Regions from separate parts of the Reyranella humidisoli genome, predicted to be linked through region 1. Evidence: riboswitches for the same ligand, from Rfam matches in the RefSeq annotation. Region 1 holds a riboswitch; each other region holds the start of a gene.

Evidence for each region. A riboswitch is a leader RNA that binds a small molecule or an ion and turns the genes downstream of it on or off. The one in region 1 is predicted to bind thiamine pyrophosphate.
Region 2: it holds a riboswitch for thiamine pyrophosphate, as region 1 does, so the genes downstream of both, thiC (phosphomethylpyrimidine synthase ThiC) here and KQ910_RS24515 (ABC transporter ATP-binding protein) in region 1, are expected to answer to the same signal.
Region 3: it holds a riboswitch for thiamine pyrophosphate, as region 1 does, so the genes downstream of both, thiO (glycine oxidase ThiO) here and KQ910_RS24515 (ABC transporter ATP-binding protein) in region 1, are expected to answer to the same signal.

The regions. Positions count from the first base shown of each region.
Region 1 covers NZ_JAHOPB010000003.1:211,875-219,479, forward strand. The annotation lists gene KQ910_RS24505 (ABC transporter substrate-binding protein) at 1-632, opposite strand, end outside; gene KQ910_RS24510 (ABC transporter permease) at 635-1,372, opposite strand; gene KQ910_RS24515 (ABC transporter ATP-binding protein) at 1,369-2,076, opposite strand; TPP riboswitch at 2,073-2,176, opposite strand; gene KQ910_RS24520 (DUF192 domain-containing protein) at 2,258-2,752, shown strand; gene KQ910_RS24525 (O-methyltransferase) at 2,761-3,420, opposite strand; gene KQ910_RS24530 (formate--tetrahydrofolate ligase) at 3,493-5,160, shown strand; gene KQ910_RS24535 (PhzF family phenazine biosynthesis protein) at 5,162-6,055, shown strand; gene KQ910_RS24540 (DUF2237 family protein) at 6,052-6,459, opposite strand; tRNA gene KQ910_RS24545 (tRNA-Pro) at 6,543-6,619, shown strand; gene KQ910_RS24550 (ETC complex I subunit) at 6,646-6,948, shown strand; tRNA gene KQ910_RS24555 (tRNA-Arg) at 6,983-7,059, shown strand; gene KQ910_RS24560 (TonB-dependent receptor) at 7,216-7,605, shown strand, end outside.
Region 2 covers NZ_JAHOPB010000001.1:953,047-960,651, reverse strand. The annotation lists gene KQ910_RS04700 (glycine/sarcosine/betaine reductase selenoprotein B family protein) at 1-56, shown strand, start outside; gene KQ910_RS04695 (CaiB/BaiF CoA transferase family protein) at 64-1,257, shown strand; gene KQ910_RS04690 (nitroreductase) at 1,280-1,957, opposite strand; gene KQ910_RS04685 (OprD family outer membrane porin) at 2,064-3,329, opposite strand; TPP riboswitch at 3,418-3,544, shown strand; gene thiC (phosphomethylpyrimidine synthase ThiC) at 3,594-5,411, shown strand; gene KQ910_RS04675 (efflux RND transporter periplasmic adaptor subunit) at 5,570-6,883, shown strand; gene KQ910_RS04670 (MdtB/MuxB family multidrug efflux RND transporter permease subunit) at 6,896-7,605, shown strand, end outside.
Region 3 covers NZ_JAHOPB010000001.1:684,720-692,324, forward strand. The annotation lists gene pgsA (CDP-diacylglycerol--glycerol-3-phosphate 3-phosphatidyltransferase) at 1-55, shown strand, start outside; gene KQ910_RS03340 (MoaD/ThiS family protein) at 52-303, shown strand; gene KQ910_RS03345 (molybdenum cofactor biosynthesis protein MoaE) at 305-775, shown strand; gene KQ910_RS03350 (ThiF family adenylyltransferase) at 960-1,919, opposite strand; gene KQ910_RS03355 (thiamine phosphate synthase) at 1,916-2,515, opposite strand; gene KQ910_RS03360 (thiazole synthase) at 2,520-3,296, opposite strand; gene thiS (sulfur carrier protein ThiS) at 3,301-3,498, opposite strand; gene thiO (glycine oxidase ThiO) at 3,467-4,471, opposite strand; TPP riboswitch at 4,467-4,584, opposite strand; gene KQ910_RS03375 (branched-chain amino acid aminotransferase) at 4,631-5,563, opposite strand; gene KQ910_RS03380 (glutathione S-transferase family protein) at 5,696-6,337, opposite strand; gene KQ910_RS03385 (MarR family winged helix-turn-helix transcriptional regulator) at 6,441-6,938, shown strand; gene KQ910_RS03390 (response regulator) at 6,944-7,605, shown strand, end outside.

The DNA.
Region 1 (7,605 bases):
TCGTCATAGGCCGGCACGCCGTGCTTCTCGACCAGCCACATCCGGCCCTTTGCCTTGTTCAGTTCGAGGTCGTTCAGCTCGAAATTACGGAAGGCGCCGATGACGCCATCGACCTGTCGGCTCATCAGCGCGGTGGTGAGCGCGAAGTTGACGTTTACCAGGGTCACGTCCTTGAGCGTGAGGCCCGCGCTTTCCAGCATCGCCCCCAGCACGGCCTCCTCGAACCCCGAGACCGAGAAGCCGATCTTGCGGCCCTTGAAGTCGGCGATGGTCTTCACGGGTGAGTCCTCTAGCGCGACCAGCGAGTTGAGCGGCTGGGCCACCAGCACGCCGACGCGCACCAGCGGCAACCCTTCGGCTGCCAGCATCTGCAGTGTCGGCTGATAGGAGAGGGCATAGTCGGCCTGGCCGGCGGCGACCAGCTTGGGCGGCGCGTTGGGATCGGCCGGCGCGATCAGCTCGACGTCGAGGCCCTGCTTCCCGAACAGGCCGCGCTGCTTGGCGATAACCAGAGCGGCATGGTCTGGATTGACGAACCAGTCGAGCAGGATCCGTACCTTGTCCTGCGCGCTGGCCGGAAGGGCCAGGCAACACAAAGCGAGTACGGCGATCAGTCGGGTCACGAAGGGCATGGTCAGTCTCCTTGAAAGGGTTGCCAGGGCACGAGCCGTCGCGCCAGCCGGTCCGTCGCAACGTACAGAGCGAGTCCGAGCAGGCAGAGGATGAAGAGGGCAGCGAAGGCGAGCGGCGTCTGGCCGCGCGCGAGCGACTGCGTCATGAGGAAACCGAGGCCGGCGCTGGCGCCGACCCATTCGCCGATCACCGCGCCGATCGGCGCCACGGCGGCGGCGATTCGCGCGCCCGAGGCGAAGGCGGGCAGGGCGGCCGGCAGCCGGATCTGCAGGAGGATGGCGCGCGGCGAGGCGTCCATCGTTCGCGCCAGTTCGAGCCAGCCCGGATCGGTCCGGCGCAATCCGTCATATAGGCTGCTGACCACGGGAAAGAAGATCACGAGGGCGGCCATCGCGACCTTGGAGGCCATGCCGTAGCCCAGCCAGAGGACGAGCAGCGGCGCGACCGCGATCACGGGCACGGCCTGCGAGACGATCACCAGCGGCAGCGCCCACCGTCGCCAGCCAGCCGACGCGGCGAACAGCACTGCAAGGGCGGCGCCCAGGAACAGGCCGAGCGCCAGACCGAGGATCATCTCGGCCGCCGTCCATGCGGCCTGCTCGATCAGCAGTTCGCGGCGGTCGATCAGCACGACGGCGACACGCGAGGGCGGTGGCAGGATGTACGGCGGCACCCCGGTCAGCCAGACCAGCAGTTCCCACGCGACCAGCAATCCGAGGGCGGTGATCAGTGGTCTCACGAGCCGCGCCTCAATTCCTGGATCAGCCGTGCCTGGAGGGCGAGCAGTTCCGGATCGGCGGGATCGCGCGGCACCGCGCCCACCGGTGCGATGAGCGGACCGGAGGCGAGGGGATTGCCGGACAGCACGCGGATCTCGTGACCCATGCGCAGCGCTTCCAGCGGATCGTGCGTTACCATCACGACCGTGCGGCCCTCGAGGAGCCTGGCGGCGAGGTCCTGCAGGTCGAAGCGCGTGACGGCGTCGAGATGGCCGAACGGTTCGTCCATCAGGACGATCCGCCGGTCTTCGCAAAGCGTGCGGGCAAGGGCCGCGCGTTGGCGCATGCCGCCGGAGAGGGTCTGCGGAAGGGCATCGAGACGGTCACCCAGGCCGACCTCCGCGAGCAACGATCGGGCGCGCGGTTCGGCGGAGCGGCGCGCGGTCTCGTCGCGGCGCAGTCGATGGCCAAGCAGCACGTTGTCGAGCACCGACAGCCATGGCAGCAACAGGTCGCGCTGGGCCATGTAGGCCACCGGCCCGGCCGGCGCGGTGCCCGGCAGCAGCCCGGCAAGATGACGAAGCAGGGAGGTCTTGCCGACGCCGCTGCGGCCCAGCAGGCAGGTCGTGCAGCCGGCCGCGAAGTCGAGCGACAGGTTCTCCGCCACGACATGGCCGTCGAGAACGATGTGCGCCGAACGCACGGAGAGGGCAGGAGAAGACATTGACGAGCCACCAGTCCCTACGCCGGCATTAACCGGATCAGGTTCGGGGTCGTCCTTCCGGACCTCTCAGCCGCGCGGCGCGGCTCCCCCCGATGAGCGGACGCCACTATGGTCAGGCGTCTCCCTTCACGCAAGCGTCATCGGTTTGACGAAATCGCCGTCCACGCTCTATGCCATGGGTATGGTTCAAGCAGTTTCCAAGTCGCCGCTCGGTCGGCGTCTTTTCCTCGCGGCGCCGTTCGTGCTGGCCGGCGGGCTTGCGCAGGCGCAACAGGGCGGTAGCGATGTCCACTTCAAGCGCTCGTCGCTCGTGGTGGTGTCCGGCGGCCGGGACATCAAGTTCGACGTCGATCTGGCGCTGGACGATACGCAGCGGGCGCGCGGCCTGATGTTCCGCGAGAAGCTCGGGCCCTACGAGGGCATGCTGTTCGATTTCTACAAGGAAGCGCCGGTCAGCTTCTGGATGAAGAACACGCTGATCCCGCTCGACATGATCTTCATTGCCGCCGATGGCACGATCAAGTCGATCCATGCCAATGCCGTGCCGCATTCGACTGAGACGATTCCCAGCCAGTTCCCCGTGCGCGCCGTCCTCGAAATCAACGGTGGCAGCGCCAAGCTCCTGGGCATCAAGCCGGGCGACAAGGTCCTCCACCCGATCTTTGGCAACGCCTAGCGCCTGGTTCAGCGCTTAAACGCGCAGCTCATGCCGTCGCCGACGGCCAGCAGGGCGATGTCGACTCTCTGGTCGGTCTTGAGCTTGGCATTGAGGGCGCGGAGCGCCTGCGTATCTCGATCGACGTCGGTGGGATCGGCGACCGAACCGCCCCACAGGACATTGTCGATCAGCACCAGGCCGCCTTTTCGCACCAGTTTCAGGCAGCGCTCGTAGTAGGCGTCGTACTCGTCCTTGTTGGCGTCGATGAAGGCGAGGTCGAGCTGGCCGGTCAGCCCCTGGGCCAGCAGCCAGTCGAGCGTGGCGAGCGCCGGTCCGATCGTGAGTTCGATGCGGCTCTCGACGCCGGCTTCCTTCCAGTAACGACGCGCGACCTTCGTGTAGTCGGCGCTGACATCGCAGCACCAGAGCTTGCCGTCTGACGGCAGCGCCTCGGCGATGCATAGCGAGGAGTAGCCGGTGAAGGTACCGACCTCGACGGCACGCCGGGCGCCGATCGTTCGGGCGAGCAGGCCGATCTGCTGGCCCTGATGGGCCGATATCTGCATGCCGGCGCGGGGCAGGGTCGCCGTCTCCTCGCGCAGCCGGCGGCGCAGCGGCGGCTCGCGCAGCCAGTTGATATCGACATAGTCGCTCAAGGCACCGTCGATTCTCGGCCAGCTCTTCATGCTCTCTCCTGTTGGCTCGCCACTCCAGTCTCGCTACGGTCGCCCCCCTGAATTGGAGTGGTGGGAGCGGGTATGTCGGATATCGAGATCGCACGGCGCGCAATCAAGAAGCCAATGAAGGAAGTCGCCAGCCGCCTCGGCATTCCGGAAGATGCACTTGAACCCTATGGTCGCGACAAGGCGAAGCTCGACGGCGACTATGTGAAGTCGCTCGGGAACCACAAGCAAGGCCACCTGATCCTCGTGACGGCGATCAACCCGACCAAGGCCGGCGAGGGCAAGACCACGACCACGATCGGCCTCGGTGACGCGCTCGCCCGCATCGGCAAGAAGACGGCCATCGCATTGCGCGAGCCCAGCCTCGGCCCGTGCTTCGGCCAGAAGGGCGGCGCCACCGGCGGCGGCCAGGCGCAGATCGTGCCGATGGCCGACATCAACCTGCATTTCACCGGTGACTTCCACGCGATCACGACGGCGCACAACCTGCTGGCGGCGATGCTCGACAACCATATCTACTGGGGCAACGCGCTGGGCATCGACGCCCGCCGCGTGTTCTGGCCCCGGGTGCTCGACATGAACGACCGCGCGCTGCGCGACACGGTCGTCAGCCTGGGCGGCGTCGCCAACGGTTTCCCGCGACAGGCGCGCTTCGACATCACGACGGCCTCGGAAGTGATGGCGATCCTATGCCTGGCCAACGACCTCGAGGACCTCGAGCAGCGGCTGGCGCGAATCGTCGTCGCCGAGACCCGCGAGGGCAAGCCGGTCACCGCCGGCGACCTCAAGGCGGCCGGCGCCATGGCCGCCGTTCTGAAGGATGCAGCCAAGCCCAATCTCGTGCAGACGCTGGAGAACAATCCGGTCCTGATCCATGGCGGCCCGTTCGCCAACATCGCGCACGGCTGCAACTCCGTGATCGCCACGCGCGCAGCTCTGGCGCTGGGCGACTATGTCGTCACGGAAGCGGGCTTCGGCGCGGACCTGGGGGCGGAGAAGTTCCTCGACATCAAGTGCCGCCAGGCCGGGCTGAAGCCCGAACTCGCCGTGGTCGTGGCCACCGTGCGCGCGCTCAAGCTGCACGGTGGTGCCGACGAGAAGGCGCTGGAGAAGGAGGACGTCGGCGCGGTCGAACGTGGCCTGCCGAACCTGTTGCGCCATGTCGAGAATCTGCGGAAGTTCGGCCTGCCCGTGCTGGTCGGCATCAACCGCTTCCTGACCGACACGCCGGCCGAGCTGGAACTGATCGAGACCAAGTGCGCGGAGGCTGGCGCCAAGGCCTACCTGTGCGAGCATTGGGCCAAGGGCGGTGCGGGCGCCGAGGCACTGGCGCGTGCGGCAGTCGGGACCATCGACGAAGGCAAGGCCGCCTTCAGGCCGCTCTATGCGGACGAGCTGCCTCTGGCCGAGAAGATCGAGACCATTGCGACCGAGATCTATCGCGCGTCGGGCGTGTCCATCGCGGGGCCCGCGAAGCGGCGTCTCAAGGCGCTGGAGGCGGCGGGGTACGGCAAGCTGCCGGTCTGCATCGCCAAGACGCAGTACAGCTTCGCCGCCGACCCCGAACTGCGCGGCGCGCCGACCGGACACGTGCTGCCGATCCGCGAAGTGCGTCTGTCGGCCGGTGCCGGCTTCGTGGTCGCGATGGCGGGCGAGATCATGAGCATGCCGGGCCTGCCGCGGGTGCCGGCGGCGGAGCGGATCCGCCTGACCGAGAATGGCGAAGTGGACGGGATTTTCTGAGATGCGCACCTATTCGTTCGTCACGGTCGACGTCTTCACCACCACGCGCTTCGGCGGCAATCCGCTCGCGGTCTTTCCCGATGCGCGTGGCATGAGCGACGCCGAGATGCAGTCGCTCGCAGCCGAGTTCAATCTGAGCGAAACGACGTTCGTGCTGCCGCCGGAGGATCCGGCGCACACCGCGCGGGTGCGCATCTTCACGCGCACGCGCGAGATGCCGTTCGCCGGCCATCCCAACGTCGGCACGGCCTATGTGCTGGCGCAGCAGGGCAGGGACAAAGGGGGCAAGCTCCTGTTCGAGGAACTGGCCGGCCTCGTCGAGATCGACGTCGAGCGCGACGCCTCGGGCATGCCGGTCGGCGCCACCATCGCCGCGCCGCAGCCGCTGTCGCTGGGGCCGGAACTGCCGGTCGCGACGGTCGCTGCCTGCGCCAGCCTGCAGCCGGCCGACATCCGCGCCGGTGCCCACAAGCCCGTCGGCGCGTCGCTCGGCAATCCGTTCGTCATCGTTGAGGTCGAGCCCGCGGCTCTGTCACGGGCGACGCCGGATTTCCCGTCCTTCCGTCAGGCCCTGGAACAGACCCCGGCCCTCAACGGCCGGCTCGGCCTCTACCTCTATGCCCATGACGGGCCGGGCAGCGTTCAGGCCCGCATGTTCGCGCCGCTGGGCGGCACGATCGAGGATCCCGCGACGGGAAGCGCCGCTGGACCGCTCGGCGCGCTGCTCCTGTCGCTGACCAGCGAGCCGGAGCTGTGCCTCGACATTCATCAGGGCGTGGTCATGGGGCGCCCGAGCCTGCTGCGGGTCGTCGCGCGCCGCGCGGCGGATGGCATCCGGGCCACCATTGCCGGCCAGTGCGTACCGGTGCTGCGGGGCGAAGCCGAACTTGGCTAATTCGGCCTGAAGGCGTGCTGTTTCAGGGCGGCGAGCGAGACCACCTGCAGCGTGACGGCGTGGGTGGCCTCCAGAACGACCTGGGGCGCCGCATTTGCGTCGTAGGCTTCCTTCCAGCGGCTGGCGCAGAGGCACCAGCGGTCGCCGGGATTGAGGCCGGGGAAGCCGTATTGCGGCATCGGCGTGCTGAGGTCGTTGCCCCGGGATTTGGAGAAGGTGAGGAATTCGGCGGTCAGGACCACGCAAACCGTGTGCAGACCGAGATCCTCGGCGCCTGTGTTACAGCAGCCGTCGCGGTAGAATCCGGTAACCGGCCGGGTGGAGCAGGGCTTCAGCACGCCGCCGAGCACATTTATGGACGGGGCACGGCCCGGGCGGCCCTGCTCGGGCGTCTGATCGAACATGGACCTATCGTAGCATCTGGAATTTGCCCTTTCGAGCGGAGAGGGCCGCTGGTAGAAACCCTCGCGTCATAGAGGTGTATCGGCGGGGCGTAGCGCAGTCTGGTAGCGCGTCTGCCTTGGGCGCAGAAGGTCGTCGGTTCGAATCCGGCCGCCCCGACCACGCCCGAAAACGGAGTAGCGAGAGCCATGCAGGTTCGCATCTTCAAGCCGGCCAAGACGGCCATGCAGTCCGGAACCGGCAATACCCATGAGTGGGTGCTGGAGCCGGAGCCGTCGCGCAAGGAGATCGACCCGTTGATGGGCTGGACGAGCTCGCGCAACACGATGCAGCAGGTCCGCCTGTTCTTCCCGACGCTGGAAGAAGCGAAGGCCCATGCCGAGAAGAACGGCTGGCAGTACACGGTCGAGCAGCCGCACAGCCGGCCGGTGCGGGCCAAGGCCTACGCCGACAATTTCGCCTACACTCGCGTCGGTCGCTGGACGCACTGAATTGAATGCCGCTGGCATGGAATTGGAACGGCAGGCGCCCGTAGCTCAGGGGATCAGAGCAACCGCCTTCTAAGCGGTAGGTCGTTGGTTCGAATCCAACCGGGCGCGCCATTCTTTCGAAAATCAATTGCAGTCGGTGTGTCACTCTCTTGCACGGCTGATTCCCTCCAAGAGGTGCGATTCATTATCAGTGCCATTTTCTTTGCATGATAATAACTCGCATTCTCCCCAATTGAGGGGAGGTGAGTTTGCTTCTGGGGAGAAGACATGGTGAAGCGCGTACCGGTAAAAACCGCCCTTGTTGGATTGCTCGTAGCCCCCGCGGCGATGGCCCAGCAGGAAACCGCCCAAACGCCAACGTCTCCGCCAGCCGATCCATCCCAGAACCAGCCGGCCAATCCGTCCGGCGCACCGGCAACGATGCAGACCGTGACGGTGACGGGCAGCCGTCCCAGCGAAGATTTCCAGGTTACCCGCGGCTCCATCAACCGTCTCGGCGCGGCCAATCTGATGGACGTGCCGCAGTCGGTGGTCGTCATCAACCGGGCCCTGATGCAGTCGCAGGGTGTCACGCGGCTGGAGGACGCGGTCCGCAACGCGCCGGGCGTCACGATCGGCTCGGCCGAAGGCGGCAACATCGGCACCAACATCAACATC
Region 2 (7,605 bases), on a different contig from region 1:
TCGACAAGGTGAAACAGGTGGCGCTCAGCCAGCGCAAGCAGGCGGGCGTGGCGTAGGAGTGACATGAGCAAGCCGTTTACGGGCGTAAAGGTCGTCGATTTCACGCGCGTGCTGGCGGGGCCCTACAGCTCCTATCAGCTCGCCCTGCTCGGCGCGGATGTGGTGAAGATCGAATCGCGCGAAGGCGACGACATGCGTTTCGGCACCCGCGCCAACGATTGGGAAAAGCGCGGCCTGGCGGCCCCCTGGGTCGCGGTGAACGGCAACAAGCGGTCGATCACGCTCGATCTCAAGCAGCCCAAGGCGATCGAGATCGTCAAGCGCCTCGTCGAGACGGCCGACATCGTCGTCGAGAATTTCCGGCCGGGCGTGATGGACAAGCTTGGCATCGGCTACGAGACGCTGAACAAGATCAATCCCAGGCTGATCTACTGCGCCGTGTCGGGCTTCGGCCAGGTCGGCCCTGAGTCCAAGACCGCGGCCTTCGACGGCATGATCCAGGCGATGTCGGGCCTGATGTCGATCACCGGCTTCGAGAACAACGGCCCGACGCGCGTGGGCTTTGCCGGCGCCGATGTGATGTCGGGTGCCACGGCCGCTCTGGGCATGGCCTCGGCGCTGTACCAGCGCACGCACACCGGCAAGGGCCAGCTCGTCGATGTCGCCATGATCGACTCGGTGATGGGCTATCTCGCCCAGCAGTTCACCGAGCACTTGATGACCGGCCGCGTCCACGGCCAGGCCGCCAACCTGTCGGTGACGCGCAAGCCCACGGGCAATCTGTTCAAGACGAAGGACGGCTGGATCGTGCTGGCCGTCATGACCGATCCGCAGTTCAAACGCCTGATGAAGGTGCTGGGCCGCGAGGAGGTGCTGGACGATCCGCGCTTCGTCGACTGGGCCACGCGCATCGCCAACAACACCGCCCTGCACGAGATCGTCGAAGGCGCGATGAAGACCGAGGAGTCCGGCACCTGGATCGAGCGCTTCGCCAAGGCCGACGTACCGGCCGGCCGCGTTCACAGCATCCCGGAGACCGCGCAGCTCGACCTGTTCAAGCATCGCACGGTGCTGCAGACCGTCGAGACCGAGCACGGGCCGATCAAGGTCGTGGGCTCTGGCTTCCGCCTCGAACACGGCGGCGGCTCGATCGACCGCCCGCCGGCGACGCTCGGCCAGCACACCGACGAGGTGCTGAAGGAAGCCGGCTATTCCGATGCTGAAATCGCCGAGATGCGCGCGGCAGAGGTCGTCTGAGGGCGCATCTCGACTGGCGGCTCTAATCGTCGAAACCGACGAAGACGGTGGCTTCGGCGACGGACTTTCGTTCCGACACGACCGCATTCGCCGGGAAGCTGTCATCCGGCCAGCCCAGGGCGATGCTTTTCATGATGACCTGATCGTCGGCAATCCCCGCGTGCTCGCGCACCACCGGCGACTGCATGATGCCCTGGCTGTTGATCACGGCGCCCAGGCCGCGCGACCAGGCCGCGTTCACCAGCGCCGTCGCCACGGCGCCACAATCGAACGGCGTGTCGTCGCTGCCGTCCAGCACGCGATCGTAGGTCACGATCACGCAGACCGGGGCGTCAAACTGACGGAAGCCGCGCAGGACCCAGTCCTGGCGCCCGTTCTTGTCGTCCCGCGCGATCCCCATGGCGGAGAACAGTTGCTTGGCGACGCCGACCTGTCGGTCGCGGTGCGCACCTTCAAAGCTCTTGCCGGTACGGAATTCGCGCGACTGAGGGATGCCGGCCACCATGCGCTCCGTGTTGCCTGCGCGGATCCGGTTCAGCGGCTCGCCGGTGACAATGTAGAAATTCCACGGCTGGGTGTTCATCGACGACGGCGCGCGCATCGCCAGGCCGATGATCTCCTCGATCAGCGCCTTGGGGACGGGATCGGGTTTGTAGCCGCGGATGCTGCGGCGGCCACGGATGACGTCGTCGAACTGCATTTTTCTGGGATTCCCCGGATGTTTGGTAGCCGGCGGAGTTTTCGCGGTTCCCCGCCCGCGCGCAAGGCTGACAGCTTCGCCACCACGATGACGTGCTCTCGGTCCATCAGCGGCGGTTACCGCCGAACTTCACTTCGTAGTTCAGGATCAGCCGGTAGTCGTTGATCGTCGTCGTGACGCCGTTCAGGGTCTGATCGACGAGGCCCATGCGGCCGCGCAGTTGCAGCGGCTGCAGCCAGTCGGGGGCCTCTTTGGATGCCACCCGGTACATCAGGTCGAAATCGTACTCGGTGTTGTTCGACAGCGGCGCACCCGTCGTGCTGTTGATCGCGCCGTTGCCGAACGTCGCCGAGAACAGGAACGCAAGGCCCGGAAGTCCGATGCCGGCAAAGTCGTAGGTGAGCCCGACTTGCCAGGCGCGTTCGTTGGCGCGATCGAAGTCCAGCGTGATCTGCTTGGTGTAGCCGATCCATTGCCCGTAGGGCGTGCGATAGGCGGCGGCGCTTCCGACCTGGGTGTAGGCTCCCCAGAGGGTGAAGCCGTCGAGCAGGAGCGTCGCACGGAGGCCCGCCGACCAGGTGCTGAAGGGCTGGCCGGTCAGCAGGTTCAGGCCGTTGCTGCCCTGGACCATCGCGTTGCTTTCGAGGCGCGCTTTCAGACGGGCGTTGATGCCGAACGTTTTGCCGACGTCGCCATAGCTCGACGTAAGAATGTCCGGCACGTAGTAGACAGAGCCGCGCAGGCGGAGATCGTCCAGAGAGCCGTACTTCAGACTCACCAGGCCCATGCCGGCATCGTGGTTGGGCGCGCCGGCCCGCTCGCCCATGTTGATGAAGGTCCAATAGTCCTTCGGCTTGATCGCCGCGACATAGCCCGCGAAGTAGTCGATCGCCGCGATCCTGCCGCGCAGCGCATAGGCCTCGAAGGTGATCGGGACCATGCGATCGTCGTTGGGATTGACCTCCAGCTCGTCGATGAACTGGCGGAAGACGGTGAAGGTCTGGCCCTGCGCACGCACCGAGGCATAGGCCTGGCCGAGGACGAAGAAGCCATACTGCCCGGTCTTCAGGATCTGCGAGCCGCTGGTATCCGCTGGCGCCCACAAAGGCTGCGTGGTGTAGGCGACCGCGCCGGCCTGCAGCGTGTCGTACAGCCAGCCCGATTCGTAGCCGACCCATCCGCCACCCGCCCACGCGACATTGTTGGGCCACTGCGGATTGGTCTTGTCGAAGTAGAAGCTGCGAAGATGCAGCGTGGCGACGGCGTCGTCGTACAGGAAGCGGGCGAGCGCTTCCCCCAGAGCCTGCGCCTTCGCGGGCAGGGCAGCCCAGGCCGACAACAGAATCGCAAAGGCCAACGAACGGATGAGCATTGTCGGGAGCGATATCATCCCAACATGACCGATTTGCTGACCCGGCCACCATCTTCACTTTCTCTTCAGGGCCGCGCGCCCTAGTGTTCGTGTGTCCAAGGGGGGTCCCGACAAGGGGCTGAGATACCGATGGTCGCCAGAAATGGCGTCGGCGCGGTGACCCTTTGAACCTGATCCGGGTCATGCCGGCGAAGGGACTGGATACATCCTTTGCACGACACAACACCGGATCTCCGTCCGCCAACCAGCCACGGGAGATCCATCATGGACACCATCGTCACCACCACTGCCCCGACCGTCACGACGGGGCCTCTGCCTGCCTCACGCAAGGTCTATGCGACGCCTGAAGCCGCGCCCGACCTGCGCGTTCCCCTGCGCGAGATCGAACTGTCGTCGCCGCTGGAGCCACCGGTACGCGTCTACGACACGACCGGGCCCTACACCGACAGCGAGGTCGCGATCGACGTGCGCAAGGGCCTTGCCCCGACGCGTCGCGCCTGGGTGCTCGAACGCGGCGGCGTCGAGGAATATGCCGGCCGTGCGATCCAGCCGATCGACAACGGAAACCTGAAGGAATCGGTGCTGCGGCCGTTTCCCAACACGTCGCGCCCGCTGCGCGGGCTCGACGGCCAGCTGATCACCCAGTTCGAATGGGCGCGCGCCGGCGTGATCACCAGGGAGATGATCTACGTCGCGGCCCGCGAGAATCTCGGCCGCAAGACGGTGCTCGACGAGGCCGCGGCGCGGCTGGCCGACGGCGAGAGCTTCGGCGCCGCCCTTCCGGCGTTCATCACGCCTGAGTTCGTGCGCCAGGAGATCGCCGCGGGCCGCGCCATCATTCCCGCGAACATCAATCACACCGAACTGGAGCCGATGATCATCGGCCGGAACTTCCTGGTGAAGATCAACGCCAACATCGGCAACTCCGCGGTTTCTTCCTCTATGGAAGAAGAGGTCGAGAAGATGGTGTGGTCGATCCGCTGGGGCGCCGACACCGTCATGGATCTGTCGACCGGCCGCAACATCCACGACACGCGCGAATGGATCGTGCGCAACGCGCCGGTGCCGATCGGCACGGTGCCGATCTACCAGGCGCTTGAGAAGGTCGGCGGCGATCCGACCAGGCTATCGTGGGAAGTGTTCCGCGACACGCTGATCGAGCAGGCCGAGCAGGGCGTCGACTACTTCACCATCCATGCCGGCGTGCGCCTGGCGCATGTGCCCCTCACGGCCAGCAGGGTCACCGGTATCGTGAGCCGCGGCGGCTCGATGATGGCGCAGTGGTGCCTCACCGAGCATCGAGAGAGCTTCCTCTACGAGCATTTCGGCGACATCTGCGACATCATGCGCAAGTACGACGTCTCCTTCTCGCTGGGGGATGGGTTGCGGCCGGGCTGCAATGCCGACGCCAACGACGCGGCGCAGTTCGCCGAGCTGGAGACGCTGGGCGAGCTCACCAGGGTTGCCTGGGACAGAGGCTGCCAGGTCATGATCGAGGGGCCCGGCCATGTGCCGATGCACAAGATCAAGGCCAACATGGACAAGCAGCTGCGCGAATGCGGCGAGGCGCCGTTCTACACGCTGGGACCGCTCGTGACCGACATCGCGCCGGGCTACGACCACATCACCTCGGGCATCGGCGCCGCCATGATCGGCTGGTTCGGCACGGCGATGCTTTGTTACGTTACGCCCAAGGAACATCTCGGCCTGCCGGATCGGGACGATGTAAAGGTGGGCGTCATTACCTACAAGATCGCGGCCCATGCCGCCGATCTGGCGAAGGGCCATCCGGCCGCCCGGCTGCGCGACGATGCGCTGTCGCGGGCGCGCTTCGACTTCCGCTGGCGCGACCAGTTCAACCTGTCGCTCGACCCGGCCACGGCCGAGAAGTTCCACGACGAGACCATGCCCAAGGAGGCGCACAAGACCGCGCACTTCTGCTCGATGTGCGGTCCGAAGTTCTGCTCCATGCGCATCACCCAGGACATCCGGGACTATGCCAAGAAGGGGATGGACGAGATGAGCGCCAAATTCCGGGCGGGCGGGGGCAGCCTCTATGTGGAGGGTAAAGCCGCCGACTGAAGCAATTTCTCGGGCGTCCGAGGGGTCTTTTGTGCCCCTCGGACGTTGAGACCCCGGTTCGGCGAGCGCCTGCCTTGCGCCCGCCATTTCGGTGGGGGAGACTCCGCGGCTTCAGTGCGTATGTGTTACGAGCTGTATTTCTGGGGTGAATCGAGAAAATGAAGCGGCTGCGAACCCTTCTTGGGATCGGTCTCGGGCTGGCGATCGTCGCTGGCGCGGGCTGGTACATCACGCAGTCGAGCACTGCGCCGCCGCCGCGTTCCGCCGGTCGCTTCGCCGCCGGCGCCGCCGTGCCGGTCGGGCTTGCCACGGCTGCCAAAGGGGACATTCCCATCGTCCTGCGGGCGCTGGGCACGGTCACGCCGCTCCAGACCGTGAATGTGAAGACCCAGATCACCGGCCAGCTGGTCGACGTCTTTTTCAAGGAAGGCCAGATGGTGAAGCAGGGCGACCTGCTGGCCCTGGTCGATTCGCGCCCCTACGACGTCGCCCTGCAGCAGGTGTTGGGCCAGCAGCAGCGCGACGAAGCCCTGCTCAAGAACGCCCAGGCCGACCTTGAGCGCTATCGCAAGCTGGTGCAGCAGGATTCGATCGCCCGACAGCAGTACGACACGCAGGTGTCGCTGGTCCGCCAGTACGAGGCGGCGCTGGTGGTCGACCAGGCGCTGGTCGATGCGGCCAAGCTCAATGTCGCCTATACGCGGATCGTGGCGCCGCTGACCGGCAAGATCGGCCTGCGCATGGTCGACAAGGGCAACTACGTCACCATGGGAGACTCCAGCAGCATCTGCGTGATCATCCAGGTGCAGCCGATCTCGGTCCTTTTCACGATCCCGGAAGACTCCCTGCCGCTGGTGCGCAGGCGCCTGAAGACTGGCGAGACCATGGATGTGCGCGCGCTCGACCGGTCGCAGAAGGTCGAACTCGGCGTCGGCCGGCTCGACACGACCGACAACGTGATCGACCTCACGACCGGCACGGTGAAGCTGCGGGCGATCTTCGACAATGCCGATGAATCCCTGTTCCCCAACCAGTTCGTGAACGTCCGCCTGCTGGCCGACACGGTGAAGGACGCGGTCGTCGTGCCGGTTGCCGCCATCCAGCGCGGCCAGCCCGGCACATTCGTCTATCTCGCCCGGCCCGACGATTCGGTGGAGATCCGCGTCGTTCAGCTCGGTGAAACCGACGGCGAGAGGGTGGCGATCCTCAAGGGCCTGCAGGTCGGCGACCAGGTGGTGATCGACGGTGTCGACCGCCTCCGCGATGGCGCCAAGATCCGCCGCCCCACGGCCACGCCGCGCGCGTCGGCGGGCCCGCCGGTCGCCAACGCCCCGTCACCCAAGGCAGGCCCGGACGGCCAGCCTCAGGGCGCGCCCGCCGAGGGGCAGCGTCGTCGGCAGCAGGCCAATGGCGCCGGCGGCGGCACGGGCGGGCCCAATCCCGGCCAGCCGGCGACCCAGACCAACCAGTAACGCGGCTGCGACATGAATCCGTCGCGGATCTTCATCGAGCGGCCGGTCGCCACCTCGCTCTTCATGGTCGCGATCATGCTGGTCGGCATCATCGCGTATCGCTTTCTGCCCCTGTCGGCGCTGCCGCAGGTCGACTATCCGACCATCCGCGTGCTGACCCTCTATCCGGGCGCCAGCCCGGAGGTGATGACGACGTCCATCACGGCGCCGCTGGAGCGGCAGTTCGGCCAGATGCCGGGTCTCAATCAGATGACGTCGACCAGTTCGGCCGGCGCCTCGTCGATCACGCTGCAGTTCGACCTGAAGCTCGGGCTCGACATCGCCGAGCAGCAGGTCCAGGCCGCCATCAACGCCGCGGGCAATCTCCTGCCGGGAGACCTGCCGTCGCCGCCCATCTACGCCAAGTTCAATCCGGCCGACGCGCCGGTGCTGACGCTGGCCGTCACGTCGAAGACCGAGCCGCTCACCAGGGTCCACGATCTCGTCGACACTCGCCTCGCGCAGAAGATTTCCCAGATTCCCGGCGTCGGTCTGGTGAAGCTGGAAGGAGGCCAGAAGCCCGGCGTGCGCATCCGTGCCAACCCGACGGCGCTCGCCGCCTACGGCATCAACATCGACGACCTGCGCACCACCATTTCAAACGCCAACGTCAATACGCCGAAAGGCAATTTCGACGGGCCGGCGCGTGCGCTGACCATCAACGCCAACGACCAGATCACCGA
Region 3 (7,605 bases), on a different contig from region 1:
TACCGGCCTGCGCCACATGGCGGAGGATCCGCCCACCACCGGTGGCCAGAAGTGAAGGTCCGTTATTTCGCCTGGATGAAGAAAACCGTCGGCGTGCCGGAGGAAGAGGTCACGCCGCCGGCCGACATCGACACGGTGGGCGATCTGATCGTGTGGCTGCGCAGCCGCAGCCCCGGCCATGCCGAGGCGCTGGCGGAAGGTGCCGCGTTCGGCGCCGCCGTCGACCAGCGCACGGCGACCTTCGACGTGAAGCTCGCGGGCGCGCGCGAAGTCGCCTTCTTCCCGCCCTTCACCGGGGGCTGACATGACGGTGCGCGTCCAGGAAGCCGATTTCGATGTCGGCGCCGAACTGGCCCGCCTCACCGACGGCAACAAGCGCATTGGCGGCCTCGCCGTCTTCGTCGGCCTCGTGCGCGAGATGCACGTGCGCGAGGGCTATCATCGCGATCGCGTCGACGCGCTGACGCTCGAACACTATCCCGGCATGACCGAGACGGCTCTGGAAGAGATCGAGGCCGAGGCGCACAGGCGCTGGCCGCTGGAAGCGACGCTGATCGTGCATCGCCATGGCCGCATGGAGCCGGGCGAGCGCATCGTGATGGTGGCCGTCGGCTCGCCGCATCGCGAGGCCGCCTTCGAGGCCTGCGAATTCCTGGTCGACTGGCTGAAGACCAAGGCACCGTTCTGGAAGCTGGAAGACACGCCGAAGGGCGAACAGTGGGTCGGCGCCCACCAGGAAGACGATGCGGCCGCCGCGCGCTGGGAGAAGAAGTAAGCCGAGGAGGCTTTCTTTCTCAGCCTTCCCCAATGACCTCATCCTGAGGAGGTCGCGCAGCGACCGTCTCGAAGGATGGGCTGCAAACGAGGTGCTCGTGCCGACCCTTCGAGACGCGGTCCGGAGTTTACCCCGAGGTACTCGAGGGGGACCGCTCCTCAGGGTGAGGCCTTTGGCGTGACCGCTACCCCAACGCCACCAGCGCCAGGTTCGTGACGCCGCGTTCGCGCAAACGGTCCGCCGCCATCAGTGCGCGCTGGCCGCTGCGGCAGGCCAGGACGACGCGGCCGTCGGGCGTGCCCAGTTCGTCGATCGTGTCGACCACCAGACGACGCGCGCCGGCGAAGGGCGAGACAGGCGCCTCGTCGAGCCCGCGCAGGTCGACCACGATGTCGTCTGAGCGCACCTGGTCGGGCGCGATGAAGGCCACCTGCTCCTCGGGTTCGGGACTCCCGGCGAAGGCGAAGCCGCCGAAGGCCACGCGCCTGGCATCGAAGGTGACGACGCGGCCCAGTACGGCCGGCTCGAGCCCGAGCAGGTGATGCAGCGTGAGATGCGCCTGCAGGCTTCCCATCATCGCGACCGCGGTGCCGATCACGCCCACCGTGGCACAGGTGCCGCCATCGACCGAAACCTCGGGGAACACCGCACGATAGCTCGGGCCGCCGCCGCAGAAGACGCCGGCATAGCCGGTCATGCCGATCACCGACGCGCTGACCAGCGGCTTGGCCACTGCGAAGCAGACGTCGCTCAGCATGTAGGTCACGGCGAAACTGTCCGCGGCGTCGACCACGATGTCCGCATCGGCAACCAGCCTGGCGACGTTCTGCGGGGTGAGCCGCTCGGGCACCGCGTCGACACGGACATGCGGGTTGAACCGCTGCAAGGTTGCGCGCGCTGCCTCGACCTTCAGCTTGCCAATGTCCGGCATGCCGTAGAGCGGCTGGCGATGCAGGTTCGTCTCTTCGACCGTGTCGTGATCGACGATGGTGAGATGGCCGACTCCGGCACCGCTGAGATACTGCAGCACCGGGCAGCCGAGACCGCCGGCGCCAACGACCAGCACCGAGGCGGCGGCGAGACGCGCCTGCCCCGCATCGCCGATCTCGGGCAGCACGGCCTGGCGGGCGTAGCGGTTGGTCACGGTCTTCTCGTCGCGGCGATCCAGGCCCTGGCCTGAGCGACCGGATCGGCATGGTTCACGATGTCGCCCACGACCGAGACGATGTCGGCGCCCGACTTCAGGCAGAGCAGCGCGCGCTCCAGCGTGAGGCCACCGATCGCGACCAGTGGCTTGTCGCCGATCAGCTTCTTCCATTCGGCCAGACGCTCGGTGCCCTGCGGTGCCCACGGCATCTGCTTCAACACGGTCGGCCAGACCGGACCCAGCGCGACATAGTCGGGATCGATGGCGAGGCCCTTGTCGAGTTCGGCATGGTCGTGCGTGCTGACGCCGATCCTGATGCCGGCGCGGCGCACCGCCTTCACGTCTGCATCGACCAGATCCTCCTGGCCGAGATGGACCCAGGAACAACCTTCGTCGATCGCCACCTGCCAGTAGTCGTTCACGATCAGGTCGGCGCCATGCTGCACGCACACGGCCTTGGCCTCGCGCACCTGGCGGCGCACCTCGGCCTCTTGCTGGTCCTTGATGCGCAACTGGATGAGCTTGGTGCCGACGGGCACCAGCTTCAGCACCCAACTCGAATCGGGCACGACGGGATAGAAGGGATCGAGCATCTCTCTAGTCTCCAAGGGCCGCTTTGCCGATAACCGGCGTCGACGGCACCGCCATGTCGCGCGGCTCCATGGGCTGCGCAAGATAGGCGGCACGGCCGGCTTCGACGCCCAGCGCGAAGGCGCGCGCCATCTCGACGGGATCGCCCGCTTCGGCAACCGCCGTGTTGAGCAGCACCGCGTCGTAGCCCAGCTCCATCGCCGCGGCCGCATGCGATGGCACGCCGAGCCCGGCATCGACCACCAGCGGGATGTCGGGGAAATGCGCGCGCATCGAGCGCAGGCCATAGACGTTGTTCAGGCCGCGCGCCGAGCCGATGGGAGCGCCCCACGGCATCAGCACCCTGCAGCCCGCCTCGACCAGTCGCTCGGCGACCACGAGATCCTCGGTCGTGTAGGGAAACACCTCGAACCCGTCCTCGGACAGAATGCGCGCAGCTTCCACCAGACCGAACACATCGGGCTGCAAAGTGTCGGCCTCCCCGATCACCTCGAGCTTGATCCAGGGCGTGTCGAACAGCTCGCGCGCCATGTGGGCGGTCGTCACCGCCTCCTTCACCGAATGGCAACCGGCGGTGTTGGGCAGCACGCGCACGCCCATCGACTGGATCAGCGACCAGAAGGCCTGGCCGGCCTTGCCCGCGCCGCTCTCGCGACGCAGCGAGACCGTCACGACTTCCGCGCCGGATGCCTTGACCGCGCGCTCGAGGACCGCCGGCGAGGGATAGCGCGACGTGCCCAGCAGCAGGCGCGATTTCAGCTCGACGCCGTAGAAGGACGACACGGTCTTAACCTCCCTGCATCGGCGCGACGACTTCGATCCTGTCGCCGTCGGCCAGCTCGGTGCGCGGCCGCGCGGCAGCGGCGACGAAGCGGCCGTTCACCGCCGTCGCAATCTTGCGGCCGCCGAAGCCCAAGGTTTCCAGAGCCGCGGCCAACGTGCCGGGTGAGACCTCATGCATGTCGTCGTTCAGGAATATCCGCATCTCTCGTCTCCAGAAGAACGGCATCGGCCACTTGCCGCGCCAGCCAGGGCGCGAGCAGGAAACCATGCCGGAAAAGACCGTTGGCGTGCAGCACGCGGCCCTTGCGCCTGATGCACGGCAGGTTGTCGGGAAAGGTCGGCCGCAGGTCGGCGCCCAGCTCGACGATCTCGGCCTCGCCGAACGCCGGGTGCAGCGTGTAGGCCGCGTTCAGCAACTCGATCGCCGAACGCACGCTGACGGCGCGGCGTTCCTCGCTTTCGATCATGGTGGCGCCGATCATGAAGATGCCGTCGCCGCGCGGCACGATGTAGAGCGGGATGCGCGGATGCAGCATCCGCACCGGCCGCGCCAGCGACACGTCGCTGGTCCGCACGACGATCATCTCGCCGCGCACGCCGCGCAGGTCGGGCAGTTCGTCACGCGCGGCCAGACCGCGGCAATCGACGACGAAGTCCGAGCGGGCCTCGGAGGGCTTCACGTCGACGCCGAACCGGATCGGTACGCCGCGCGCCGCGAGACCGGCCGCGAGCGCCGCCAGCGCCTGGCGCGGTTCGAGATGGGCCTCGTCGGCAAAGAACAGCGCACGGCGGAAGCGGCCGGCGAGATCGGGTTCGAGCGCGGCGATTCCGTCGGCGTCGAGCCATTCGTGGCGCTCGGTCCGGGAGGCAAAGCGTGTGAGGTCGGCGGCGTCGCGCGGCGGCGTCAGCACGAGGCTGCCCTTCGAGACGGTGCCGGGAAAATGCTGGCGCCACCAATCGATCGACGGCTCGCCCAGCCGGGCGACGATCTCATCGGTGGTCGCCCGTTCGCACCAGGGCGCCAGCATGCCGCCCGCCATCCACGAGCAGGCACCTTCGCCGAGATGGGCGGCACGCTCCAGCACCTCGACGGCCACGCCACGCGCGGCAAGCTCCGTCGCACAGGCAAGGCCTGCGACGCCGGCTCCGATGATTGTTACGACAGGTCGATCCAACGCTGACTCCCGTTCCTTCGCCGGCATGACCCGGATCAGGTTCAAAGGGTTCAGCCGCTAAGGCTGTCTCAGCCCGTCTCCCACAGGAAGATCAGGCACCCCTCGGACGCCATCGAGAAAAGGGGATTGCCGCCCCCGATGTCAAGCCATGCAGTGCGCTCAGGCCGCCAGCGACGACGCCGGCTTCATGAGATGGGTGGCCTCGCCAAAACCCTCGCTGTCGGGTTCCCGCACCAGCTTCTGGAAGTCGGCCATCAGCGTCTTGGCGACGGGCCCTGCCTGGAAATGGTGCTGGTCGATCGAGCCGACCGGCACGATCTCGGCGGCGCTGCCGCAGAGGAACACCTCGCTCGCCTGGGCCAGCTCCTCCGGCATCACGTCGCGCTCCTCGACGGTCCAGCCACGCTTCCGGGCCATCCCCATCACCGCACGGCGCGTGATTCCATCCAGAAAGTTGTGCGGCGTCGGCGTGACCAGCCGGCCGTCGATCACCAGAAAGATGTTGGCGCCGGTCGTCTCGGCGATGCGGCCCTGCCAGTCGAGCATCAGCGCATCGTCGAAGCCGGCCTTCAGGGCGCGGTCCTTCTCGATGCCGCAGATCACGTAGAGGCCGGCCACCTTGGCGTGGCCGGGAGCGGTCTCGGGCGAGGGCCGGCGGTATTTCGCCATGGTGACGTTGATGCCGGCGTCGCGCGCCTGCACCGACAGGCGGCCTTCCTGCGCCCACGGGGCGATGGCGAGGTGGACCGTCGTGCCGATCGCCGACACACCCAGCACTTCCGAGCCGCGCCAGGCGATCGGACGGATGTAGCCGGCGGTGAGGTCGTTGGCCTTCACGACGGCGCGGGTCGCCTCGTCGATCTCCTCCCGCGACCAGGGCAGGTCGTAGTCGAGCAGGTTGGCCGAGCGGATCAGGCGGGCGCTGTGGGCGGCGAGGCGGAAGACGCGGCCATCATAGATGCGCTCGCCCTCGAAGACGGCCGAGCCGTAATGCAGCGCATGGGTCAGCACATGCATGCGGGTCTCGCGCCACGGGACCAGCTTGCCGTCCAGCCAGATGAAGCCGTCGCGGTCGTCCATGGTTAAGGACATTGCGATATCCCCCTTCGTTTGATTCCGATCAGGTCTTTGCGGTCAGTCAAAACACAACTATCCGCCCATTTAGGTCAATAGTGCTGACCTTGTCAAACACACTGACCCTATGGTGATTCCTGCAGGAAAAAATCAGGTCAGGAGGAGCGGCATGCCCGGGTCGCCCTTCTCCATCGCGCGCCGGTAGGCCGGGCGAGCGGCGATTCGCTGCAGATAGGCGAGGATCGCGGGATAAGGCGAAAGATCGAACGGCAGGAAGTAGCGCATGGTCGTCAGGGAGAAGACGGCCATGATGTCGGCAGTGGTGAACGCAGATCCGGCCAGATACTCCGCCTTCGCAAGCCGGGCTTCCAGCAGGCCAAGCGCGAGATCGAGGCGGGCCTTCATCGCCTTGAGCATCGGATTGCCGGCCGGAAGATCGAGCCGCCCCAGGATCATGTTGCGGCCGGTCGCCGGCTGGAGCGTGCCGTTGGCGAAATGGAACCAATAGAGGAAGTCGGCGAAGTCGGGATGGTCGGGCGCCAGCACCAGCCGGCCCTTGCCATGCTTCGCGATGATCCAGTCGACGATGGCGCCGGACTCGGCCAGCAGCACGTCGCCGTCCTGCATCACCGGCGCCGCGCCCAGCGGATGCAGCGCCTTGTATTCGGGCGGCGCCAGCCGCGTGACCGCATCGCGGTCGTAGACCTTCAGGTCGTAAGGGATGCCGAGTTCCTCGCAGAGCCAGACGATCCGCTCGGATTGCGACTTGCCGAGATGATGGACCGTCAGCATGGCGTCCTCGCACGAAGAAAGAAAAATGCCGGGGAAAAGCGTCGCGCCGTAACATCGGCCCGCGCGGGGTGTCAACGCAACGCGCCCGCTCTATAAAGATGGCGTGGAATCCAGAGCCCCCGCCAACCCCCTGTTCCTGCGCGACGAAGAGCTGCGTCAGGGCATCGAGCTGATGTTCTACGCCTATCGCGACTTCACGTTCGAATCCGACCAGCAGCTGCGGCACTACCAGCTGGGCCGCGCTCATCACCGGGCGCTCTACTTCATCGGCCGCCACCCCGGCCAGACGGTCGGGCACCTGCTGTCGATCCTGAAGGTGACCAAGCAGTCGATCAGCCGCGTCCTGAAGGACCTGCTGGAACAGGGCTATGTCGAGCAGAAGAGCGGCGCGCGCGACCGGCGCGAACGTCTCCTGTGGCTCACGCCGAGGGGTCAGGAACTGGAGCGCGACCTGACGGACCGCCAGAGCCAGCGCTTCGCCCGCGCCTATCGCGAGACCGGTGCCGAGGCCGTGGAGGGCTTCCGCAAGGTCCTGCTCGGACTGCTCGACCCCGCGGAGCGGCAGGTGGTCGACAAGCGAATGCGCAGCGGCAACCGCTAGCGCTCATGGACGCCTCGTCCGACAAGCCGCACATCCTGGTCGTCGACGACGACACGCGCTTGCGCGAACTCCTCAAGTCCTTCCTGTCGCGCAACGACTTCCGCGTCACGACCGCGGCCAGCGCGGCGGAGGCGCGGCAGCGGCTGGGCTCCCTCGATTTCGACCTGATCGTGCTCGACGTCATGATGCCCGGCGAGACCGGCCTGGAATTCGCCGGCGAGCTGCGCCGCACCGACGACGTGCCGATTCTGATGCTCACCGCCATGGTCGAGACCAAGGATCGCATCGCCGGCCTGGAGAAGGGCGTCGACGACTATCTCGGCAAGCCGTTCGAACCGCGCGAACTGCTGCTGCGCATCCAGAGCGTGCTGCGCCGCGGCCGGCCGCCTGCTACCGCCGCCGCCGCCGCCGCGGCCGAGACGCCGCGACAGGTGACGTTCGGCCCGATGCAGTTCGACCTCGAACTCGGCGAGCTCACCGACAAGGGCAAGCGCGTGGCACTGACCGATGCGGAGATCGCGCTGATGCGCGCCTTCACCGGCCGCATCGGCGAGGTGCTGAGCCGCGATACGTTGTGCAAGACCGTCGGCGCCAACGTGAACGAGCGCGCCATCGACGTGCAGGTCACGCGCCTGCGCCGCAAGATCGAGCCCGATCCCTCGTTCCC